Regions from separate parts of the Janthinobacterium sp. C22 genome, predicted to be linked through region 2. Evidence: predicted binding sites of a transcription regulator. Region 2 holds the regulator's gene; the other holds the start of a gene.
What was found. The regulator LexA, encoded in region 2, represses DNA repair genes until DNA is damaged. The targets are predictions, from matches to a motif close to ACTGTATNNNNATACAGT.

Region 1: the regulator LexA is predicted to act here: its motif matches at 3,246-3,263, upstream of ACRHIG_RS03130 (putative DNA modification/repair radical SAM protein).

What each region holds. Positions count from the first base shown of each region.
Region 1 covers NZ_CP193659.1:690,879-696,042, forward strand. The annotation lists gene ACRHIG_RS03120 (RecQ family ATP-dependent DNA helicase) at 1-575, shown strand, start outside; partial or broken gene ACRHIG_RS03125 (UdgX family uracil-DNA binding protein) at 590-2,001, opposite strand; gene ACRHIG_RS03130 (putative DNA modification/repair radical SAM protein) at 1,998-3,230, opposite strand; gene ACRHIG_RS03135 (DUF8616 domain-containing protein) at 3,445-5,164, shown strand, end outside.
Region 2 covers NZ_CP193659.1:2,373,587-2,378,750, reverse strand. The annotation lists gene priB (primosomal replication protein N) at 20-319, opposite strand; gene rpsF (30S ribosomal protein S6) at 340-726, opposite strand; gene lexA (transcriptional repressor LexA) at 1,002-1,637, shown strand; gene ACRHIG_RS10975 (cystathionine gamma-synthase family protein) at 1,702-2,943, opposite strand; gene purF (amidophosphoribosyltransferase) at 2,986-4,509, opposite strand; gene ACRHIG_RS10965 (CvpA family protein) at 4,548-5,036, opposite strand; gene ACRHIG_RS10960 (SPOR domain-containing protein) at 5,057-5,164, opposite strand, start outside.

The DNA of each region.
Region 1 (5,164 bases), 1.7 Mb from region 2:
TACATTCAGCCAAAGGCCTGGAGTTTCGCCATGTCGGTTTGCTCGACAGTGGCTGGAGCGATAATGTGCAACAAATCAACGATGAGCGCCGCCTCTACTATGTCGGCATGACGCGGGCAGAGGAAACGTTGACTTTGTGTGAATTTGTGTCAGGCAACCGATTCAGCCGTCAACTCGGTCAGTTTGCGATGCAACATATTTTCCAGGGCACGCACGATGTTCGCCTTGAAAAAAACTATGGGCAACTGCCGATGGGCGACATCGATGTGGGCTACCCCGGCCGCAAACCCCACGACGCCACAATTCATGCTGCGATCGCTGATTTGAAGCAGAATGATCCATTGCTGCTGAAGCGTGAGGGCGAGCGATTTTTATTCATCGACAAACAAGGCCGGGAAGTGGGACGTACCGCGATCGCCTTTAAGCCTGGCTTCAATATCGAGCATTGTGAGGTCGCGGGCATCTATGTTCGGTATAGACAGGATAGTGAGGAGAAATTCCACCCTTCCATCAAGGTTGATACATGGGAGGTGGTGGTACCAAAAATCACTGGCTCGTCTATTCCGAGTGGTTGAGGCGCAAGCCAGAACTAGCGTTCAAGCAGCTGCAACGCCTGCCGTAAGCCATCGACGATCACCGCGTAGGCCTGGCGCCGGCTTTCTTCGTCCCGTGCGCGCAGCACATATGACGGGTGATACACGGTCACCACCCAGCGCCCTTCATGTTCGATGGGCGTGCCGATCAGCGGCGTCATGCTGGCCGCGCCATCCTGCAGCACGGCTTTCAATGCCGTGCTGCCCAGCGCCACGATCACCTGCGGTTGCACGCTTCGTAGTTCTTCCTCCAGCCAGCCGCGGCAGGCGAGGATCTCGCCTTGGGCCGGGGTTTTGTGCAGGCGGCGCTTGCCGCGTGGTTCCCATTTGAAATGCTTGACGGCATTGGTCAGATAGATGCTGTCGCGCGCCATGCCCGCTTCCTGCATGGCCTGATCCAGCAGCGCACCGGCCGGGCCGACGAACGGCAGTCCGGCCAGGTCTTCCTGGTCGCCCGGTTGTTCCCCGACGAGCATGATGCGGGCGGTGTGCGGGCCTGTGCCGGGCACGGCTTGCGTGGCGTGCTGCCACAATGGGCAGCGGCGGCACTGCTCCAGCGTCGTGGCGATCTCGCGCACCGGCTGGGCCCGTTCTGCGCTGATCGGGATCATGGCGGCACCCTGGCGCTGTCCCACGCTGGCGGTCTGGCCCGTGCGGCGCTCGCCGTTGGCGGCGCCGCTCAGCATGGCGGGCACGATGGCGCCTTCGGGCAGGTTTTTCCAGAAGCGCGAGGGGATATGGCTGTGCAGCAAGTCAGCATTCACGCGGGCCGGATTGAAGATGCTGCGGTAATACGTCAGCCACAGGGCTTCGCCCGCGTCGTCGATGTCGGCCGCGCCGCGCAGCAGGGCCGGTCCCGCGTGTAAGGTGGCGCCATCCCACAGCATGCTGGCGCCGGGCGTGGCGATCATCCAGCTGATGGAGCCCATGCGGCGCGCGAAGTGGCGCGCCACTTGCGGCAGCACCGCGTGCGTGGGTTCGAACCAGGCCACGAAGCGGGGGCGCCGTCACTTTCCGGCCGCTCGCGGAAGCGCACGTAGGCATGCATGTCGTGCTCCTCGCGGTGCACGGCCTTGACCATGGCGTGCAGGCGCGCGCCGTCCGCGTCGGCCGGGGACACCACGTCGTGCTGGCCCTGCTGCCAGCGCCACAGCACCTGATACAGGAAGGCCCAGCGGTCATGCACGTTGAAACAGGCGGCGCTCTCCAGCAGTTCCACCAGCTGGCGGGGCAGGCGCAGCGGTGGCGCGCCGGTATCCGTGGCCTCTGGCGTGGAAGAAAACAGGTCGCCCTCGCCGGGCTGCGATTGCCAGGCCACGTCGGCAGGCGGCACGCCGCGCGCGATCAGTTCGCGTGCCGCTGCGCGCCACGCGTCGAACGATTGCGCCAGCCGCACGAACGTACTCATGCGGCCTGCAGCTCCGGCCATAAGTTCAATTGCTGCGGCGCATCGGCCATGGCGCGGCGCAAGTGTTCCGAGGCGGTCGTGTCGCGCGCGGGAAAGTAGTCGGCCGTGATGATGAAGGGGGCACTCTTTTTCATGCTGCAGCGCAGGCGCGACAGGTCGGCATAGCGCACCTGGCGCAAACGGCGCAGGTCGACGATGCGCTGCGCGTTGCGCAGGCCGATGCCGGGCACGCGCGCGATCATGTGCTGCGCCGCGCGGTTCAAGTCCAGCGGAAAATGTTCGCGGTGCGCCAGCGCCCACGCCAGTTTCGGATCGATGTCGAGCGCCAGGTTGCCGCCGCTGGCGGGCAGCAGTTCGTTGGCCTGGAAACCATAGCTGCGCAGCAAGAAATCGGCCTGGTACAGCCGGTGTTCGCGCAGCATGGGCGGCGGCGCCAGCGGCACGCTTTTCGGACTGTCGGGGATCGGGCTGAAGGCCGAGTAGTACACGCGCTTGAGTTTATAGCTGCCGTACAGGGTTTCGGCCGTGGCGAGGATCTGCTGGTCGTCGCTGGCGTCGGCGCCGACGATCATCTGTGTGCTTTGCCCGGCCGGCGCGAAGCGGGGCGAGCGCGGTTCTTCCGCCTTTTCATCGAGCTTGCGGCGGATGGCGCCCATGGCCAGCTTGATCGTGTGCACGCTCTTTTCCGGTGCCAGCTTTTGCACGCTGTCCTGCGTCGGCAGTTCGATATTGACGCTGAGCCGGTCGGCATAGCGGCCCGCCTGCGCGACCAGGGCCGGGTCGGCGTCGGGGATGGTTTTCAGGTGGATGTAGCCGCGGAACTGGTGTACCTCGCGCAACTCGCGCGCTACCTGCACCAGTTGCTCCATCGTGTAGTCGGCCGAGCGGATGATGCCGGAACTGAGGAACAGGCCGTCGATGTAGTTGCGCAGGTAAAAGTCGCTGGTCAGTTTCACCACTTCGGCCACCGTAAAGCGCGCGCGCGGCACGTTCGAGGTACGGCGGTTGACGCAGTACTGGCAATCGTACAGGCAGTAATTCGTCAACAGTATCTTCAGCAGCGAGACGCAGCGCCCGTCCGGCGTGTAGCTGTGGCAAATGCCCATGCCCGAGGTGGCGCCAAAGCCGTCTTTTCCGATGGAATCGCGCTTCGGCGCGCCGCTGCTGGCGCAGGACGCATCGTACTTGGCCGCATCGGCCAGGATTTCCAGCTTGTCCGTCAATTCCATGGCTCACCTCGATATACTGTGTTTATATACAGTATATCAGGGAATGCCGTGTGCTATCACTTGCATGAAGCTGGGTTGTTGATCCAGGGAGGAATGGCCTTCACACCGTAAGGACATTGCATATAAGTAATGAAATATAGTGCTAGGATGTAAATGTTAGCTGGAGTTTCATTCTTGGAGACTCTTAGCCAAAAAATACCTCCGATCCACTCTCATGTTCAGCCTATTCCAGAAAAAACTCGTTTTAGTATTCCTCGTCCTCTTCTTCCAGAGCCCGTTTGTGCAAAGCTACACCATGCCGACGATCACCGTCACCGCCGAGCGCGAGCGGCAGGCGTATGAAGACTGCGTTGCCATGAGCGGTGTATTTTGCCGCTGGCCCGGCGACATGTTCGACGTCTACAACCGTCCCTCGCGCGGTGCCGGCACGCCAGGCCCCGCCAATACCGATGCCGCGCCATCGAATGCCAATACGAATATCAATCGCTGCGGCGCCATGACGGCGCACCCGGTGGTCATTGCCACCGGCGAGAAGATCAAACCCGAGGTGGATTTCCAGTCATTGGGTCTGTACGGCCTGGGGTTGAAGAGAACTTATCGCAGCAAGCATGCGGTCGGTACTTTATTTGGACCACAGTGGCTCTCCAACGTGGATGTGCCCAGGTTGAATGAACCGAATTGCGGCAATACGGGAACGGGGCGATGCATACCCCGTTCTGTGACGGTGACCGATCCCACCGGCAGCACGACCAATTATCAATTTGTCGGAGAAAACGAGTTTCCCTCCACCTTGGACCCGAAAGCCGGTTCTTACTTATACCTGTCAGGAAAATCGGCACGCAGGGGAGAAATGGTCTACACGCCAGGAATGGGATGGGTCCTGTGGGCCAACGGCAATACCTACACCTACAACAAGGTGGGGGCCATCGTCTCCATCGTGGAAGGTGCCGGCGCGCAACTCAATTTCCAGTACGGCGCCAATCCGAATCAGCTTGCCAGCGTCAGCAACAGCAGCGGCCAGCTGATCCAGTTCACCTGGGGCGGCAATGGCAAGGTGAGCCGAGTGCGTGATCCTGCAGGCAACGACTGGAACTATGAATACCATGCCAGCGGCATGCTTGCCAAAGTCACTGCGCCCGCCAGCCAGGAGGTGCGCGAGTATCACTACGAGACGGCACATCCCGCTTTATTGACCGGTATCAGCATCAATGGGCAGCGCCATAGCCGCTATGCGTATTTTGCCGATGGCCGGGTCAGCGAGAGCGGCCTCGAGGGTGGAGAGGAGCGCGAGACGTTCGTCTATGGCGCCAATCAAACGACGGTGACCGATGTGCGTCAACAAGCGACCACCCACAAGTTTGCCCTGATCGGTGGCGAGCTGAAGCCGACATCGGTTTCCCGCGCCGGCACGGCGACGTGCGCCGCGGCGGCCGCCAGCACCGCGTATGACGCCAACGGCTACGTCGACTATACGCTGGACTGGAATGGCAACAAGACGGACTACAGCTATGACAAGGATGGCCATCTGTTGAGCAGGACTACGGCGGCAGGCACGGGCGCGGCGCAAACGGTCGTGCATAGCTGGAATGGGAATGAGATTGAGAAGACCGAATACCGCAATGCGGGCAACGTAGCCTATTTGCGCGTCAGCTACACGTATTACCATGCATGGGCCCCATCGGGAAAGCTCGAGAGCGAAACCTGGGATGACCTGAAGACCGGCAAGCAAAAGAAATTCGTGCACACGTACACGTTTTATCCGAACAGCACCATGTCAAGCTGGACAGTATCGCGCAGCCTGCCTGGTGGCGCGGCAGTCACGCGCTATGACTACGACACGCGCGGCAACTTGACCAGCATGACGAATCCGCTGGGCCACCAGCAAGCATGGGCAGGCCATGACGGCATGGGGCGTCCATCGGGCTATACCGACA
Region 2 (5,164 bases):
CTCCTGTATCTAAAATGCGCTAGTCGGGAATGACTGCACTAAAATCAATGATGTGAAACACCAAACTCTTGCTGTTGCGGCTCTTCCTGGCCAGGAAACCCGTGAACTGATACACCCCGCCCAAGCTTGCCTGGCTGAACCGGCCTGAAATTTCGCCAGCGGCTAGCGCGGCAACATCAAACTCGGTCAAACGGGCAATCCCTGCTTCCATCTGCTGCGAACTGTGTTGCAATACTGCATTCACAATCGGCAGCCCTGCCGGGGTATAGCGCAATATTTCGCGCTCGGCAATGATGGCGGTGACTTGTAGCTGGTTCAGCGCACGATCCTGGTCAAAAATTAAGCGGCTGCGGCTGGAGCGGCTGCTGGTGCTTCGGTGCGGTGGCTTTTGGCCGCGTCTTCGCGTTGTACCGATTTCATCATCGGCGAAGGAGCTGTTTCAGCTTTCTTCATTTTAACGGTCAGGTGACGCAACACGGCATCATTGAATTTGAATGCTGTTTCCAACTCGACCAGGGTCTCGTTGTCGCATTCGATGTTCAGGCAGATGTAGTGTGCTTTAGGCAGCTTTTGGATCGAGTAAGCCATTTGACGGCGGCCCCAATCTTCCACGCGGTGAACCGAACCGCCGCGGGTGGTTACGCTGGCTTTGTAGCGTTCGATCATCGCGGGCACTTGCTCGCTTTGGTCCGGATGGACGATAAAGACTATTTCATAATGACGCATGCAAACTCCTTCAGGTCGGATTGATAATCGCCCACCCCGGCGTCAAGACGGGTGTGGGAAGGTCAGCCGAAGATTATAACCGCCTTTTGCAAACGTTTCAATCATTGCTTGCGCCAGCGCCCGAAAAGACCGCGCGCAAACGCGCTTTCCGCCCATGGACAAGTATTTCTTGCGAAATTCGCCGAAAACACGCAAATCCCCTTGCATAGTGGGCGATACTGTACAAAAATACAGTCTGTTCATATAGACAGCATTTCAGTATGCACCCACCGCTCATGATCAAGCTGACAGCACGACAAGAACAAATCCTGAACCTGATCAAGGACGCGATTGAAAACACGGGCTTTCCTCCCACCCGTGCCGAAATCGCCAATGAACTGGGTTTCAAATCGGCCAACGCGGCCGAAGAGCATTTGCAGGCCCTGGCCCGCAAGGGCGCCATCGAGATTTCGCCCGGCACCTCGCGCGGCATCCGCCTGATCGGCGCGGCCGCTGAAGCCCTGCCATCGAAAGTGCCGGCAGCGCTGCTGATGTCGCTGCCCCTGATCGGCCGCGTGGCGGCAGGCTCGCCCATCCTGGCACAGGAAAACCTGGAAGCGAGCTACAACGTGGACCCGGCCCTGTTTTCGGCCAAGCCCGACTTCCTGCTGAAGGTGCGCGGCTGGTCCATGCGCGACGCCGGCATCATGGATGGCGATTTACTGGCCGTCAAGAAGGTCGACAGCGCCAAGAACGGCCAGATCGTCGTCGCCCGCATCGGCGACGAAGTCACCGTCAAGCGCTACAAGAAGACGGGTTCCGTGATCGAACTGTTCCCGGAAAATCCCGACTTCAAGGTCATCACCGTATCGCCGGAAGATGAATTCGCCCTGGAAGGGCTGGCCGTCGGACTCATGCGCAGCTGGCATTAAACGACTGCACGAAAAAGGGCCGCAACAGCATGACTGTTGCGGCCCTTTTCATTTATCCGGCGACTTATACATCGAGTGCCTGGCGGAAATCCTCGAGCAGATCCACCTCGTCCTCGATGCCGACGGAGACGCGGATCAGCGATTCGGCGATACCCATGCTGGCACGCCGCTCGGCACCCATCTCATAGAAGATCGTGTGGGCGACGGGAATGACCAGGGTGCGCGTGTCGCCGAGGTTGCTCGCGGGAATGGCCAAATTCAAACGATTGAGGAAATCGAAGCAGTCGATGCCATCCTTGAGTTCAAAGCTGAACAGGGAGCCATAGCTGCGGAACAGGTCGCTCGCCAGCGCATGCTGCGGGTGCGACGCCAGACCCGGGTAATGCACGGCCGCCACGCGCGGATCGGCGGCCAGCATGGTGGCCAGGGCCAGGGCGTTCGAGCAGGTGCGGTCCATGCGCAAGGCCATGGTTTCCGCGCCGACGGCGATATGGTGCGCCGCTTCCGGCCCCAGCGAGGCGCCGAAGTCGCGCAAGGCCTTGGCGCGGATTTGCGCGATACCCCATTGCGCCGGCGCCGCCTTCTTGTAGTTCTCAAAGATGTTCGGATACTGCGTCCAGTCGAACACGCCCGTGTCCGTCAAGCTGCCGCCCAGGGCATTGCCGTGGCCGCCGATGGATTTCGTCAAGGCATTGACCACCAGGCCCGCGCCCACGGCTTTCGGGCGGAACAGATACGGCGTCGTCATGGTGTTGTCGACGATGTACAAGATGCCCTTCTCGCGGCACAACTCGCCGATCTTTGCCAGGTCGGCGATCTGCGTGCGCGGATTGGCGATGGTTTCCACGAACACGATGCGCGTGGCCGGCGTGATGGCGGCCGCCACGTTGGCCACCTCGGTGGCGTCGACGAACGATACATCGATGCCCTGCCCCGTCACCGTTTGCCACAGGCTGTTGGTGTTGCCAAACAAAAAGGCCGACGACACCACATGGTCGCCCGCGCGCAGCAGCGACTGCACCACGGCGCCGATGGCGCCCATGCCGGTGGCGAAGCACAGGGTGGCCACGCCATCTTCCATCTGGTTGACCTTGTCTTCCAGCGCGGACACGGTCGGGTTGCCCTGGCGGCCATAGCGGAAGCCCGGCTCCTTGCCCTGGAACACGGAAGCGAGCTGGCGCGCATCGCCATAGCCGAACGCGACGGAAGTGTGCACGGGCTTGTGCAGGGAGCCGTGCTCGATGCCCTTGCGGCGGTCGTTATGCAGGATGGTGGTGGTAAAGCCGTAGTTTTTTTTATCGTTCATGATCGCGGAGCAAAAAAGCCCGGCGCTAGCCGGGCAAGATAATTACGCTTCTGTCGTGGCCAGGTTCAGGTTCAGCTGGGAACGCGGCGTATCTTCGGGCGCCGCCGCCTTCGGATGGTGGCGCGCATATTCCAGGCGGTCCAGGTATTCCTGCGACACGTCGCCCGTCACGTAGACGCCGTCGAAACACGAAGCCTCGAAGTTGACCAGGGCCGGGTTGACGTCGGCGATCGCCTGCTTCAGGGCGCCGATATCCTGGTAGACCAGGTAATCGGCCGTGATTTCGCGGCACACTTCTTCCGTCGTGCGGCCGTAGGCGATCAGCTCGTCGCGCGTCGGCATGTCGATGCCGTACACGTTCGGGTAGATGACCGGCGGCGCGGCCGAGGCGAAGATGACTTTCGTCGCGCCCGCTTCACGCGCCATCTGCACGATTTCACGGCTGGTGGTGCCGCGCACGATGGAATCGTCGACCAGCAACACGACTTTATCCTTGAACTCGGACGGGATCGCGTTGAGCTTCTGGCGCACGGATTTCTTGCGCGCCGCCTGGCCCGGCATGATGAAGGTACGGCCGATGTAGCGGTTCTTGATGAAACCTTCGCGGTACTCGATGTTCAGCGCCATGGCCAGCTGGATGGCGGCCGGACGCGAGGAATCGGGAATCGGCATGACCACGTCGATATGCACGCCGGGCAGTTCGGTGCGGATCTTCTCGGCCAGGTATTCGCCCATTTTCAGGCGCGTGGCGTATACGGAGGCGCCGTCGATGACGGAATCGGGACGGGCCAGGTAGACGAACTCGAACACGCATGGGTTCAGGCTGGCGTTGTCGGCGCACTGGGCGCTATGCAATTGCTTGTCGGCGTCGATAAAGACGGCTTCGCCGGGACCGATGTCGCGCACGAAGCGGAAGCCCATGCCTTCCAGGGCCACGGATTCGGAAGCGATCAGGTATTCGGGTCCCTGCTCCGTTTCATTGATGCCCAGGCACAGCGGGCGGATGCCGTGCGGGTCGCGGAAGGCCAGCAAGCCCACGCCGGCGATTTGCGCGACGGCGGCGTAGCCGCCCTTGACGCGGCGGTTCAGTACGGTAACGGCCTTGAAGATGGCTTCCGGGTCCAGGTTCAGGCCCGTCGTCGCTTCCTGGATTTCATGCGCCAGCACGTTGAGCAGCACTTCCGAATCGGAATCGGTATTGATGTGGCGGCGGTCGTTCTTGAACATTTCCAGCTTCAACTGTTCCCAGTTGGTCAGGTTGCCGTTGTGCGCCAGGGTGATGCCGAACGGCGCATTCACATAGAACGGCTGCGCTTCCTCTTCGCTCGACGAACCGGCCGTCGGATAGCGGCAATGACCGATGCCCGAATTGCCTTGCAGCGAACGCATGTTGCGCGTACGGAAGACGTCACGTACGAGGCCGTTGGCCTTGTGCATGGAAAACATACTGCTGTGATTGGTCGCAATCCCTGCCGCATCCTGACCGCGATGTTGCAGGAGCAACAATGCATCATAGAGCAATTGATTGACAGGTTGATGGGAAACGACGCCGACGATGCCACACATGGTGTGCTCCTAAACTGTGCTACTGATTTTAAAAAAATTCAAAATTTCACATGCTGCGCGTAAGCGGCAGGCAGATAAGGCTTGATGGCGCGCGCGCCCTGCTCCGCGAGCGGGCTGAGCTGCGCGTTTTTCCAGAATGGCTGCTGCGGTATGGACGTCATGCCACACAAGATGACGGCGGTCAGCACGATCACAAGGCCCCGCGCCACGCCGAACAGGCTGCCCAGGGTGCGGTCGGCCAGGCTCAGGCCCGTCACCTTGACGAGGGCGTCGACCGTCATGGACAGCAATCCCATCAAAATGCGCACGCCGATGAACAGCACCACGAAGGCCAGCAGCAAACGGATGGCTTCGCCCGGCACGGCTTCCGGCAGGAATTTCGCCAGGGTGGCGCCATAGGCGTTGGCGATGACGAATGCCACGATCCAGCTGACCAATGACAGTATTTCCTTGACCAGGCCGCGCATCATGCTGATCAGCACGGACGTCACCAGTACGAACAGCACCAGGTAATCGAAGATCGTCACGCGCGTTCAGCCTTGTATCGTCACGCCGGCACCAGCGAGCCGCCCAGACCCAGCTTTTGCAGCTTGGCGCGCGTCTTTTCCGCATCTTCGCGGCTGCCGAACGGGCCAACCCGTACACGGATGCGCTC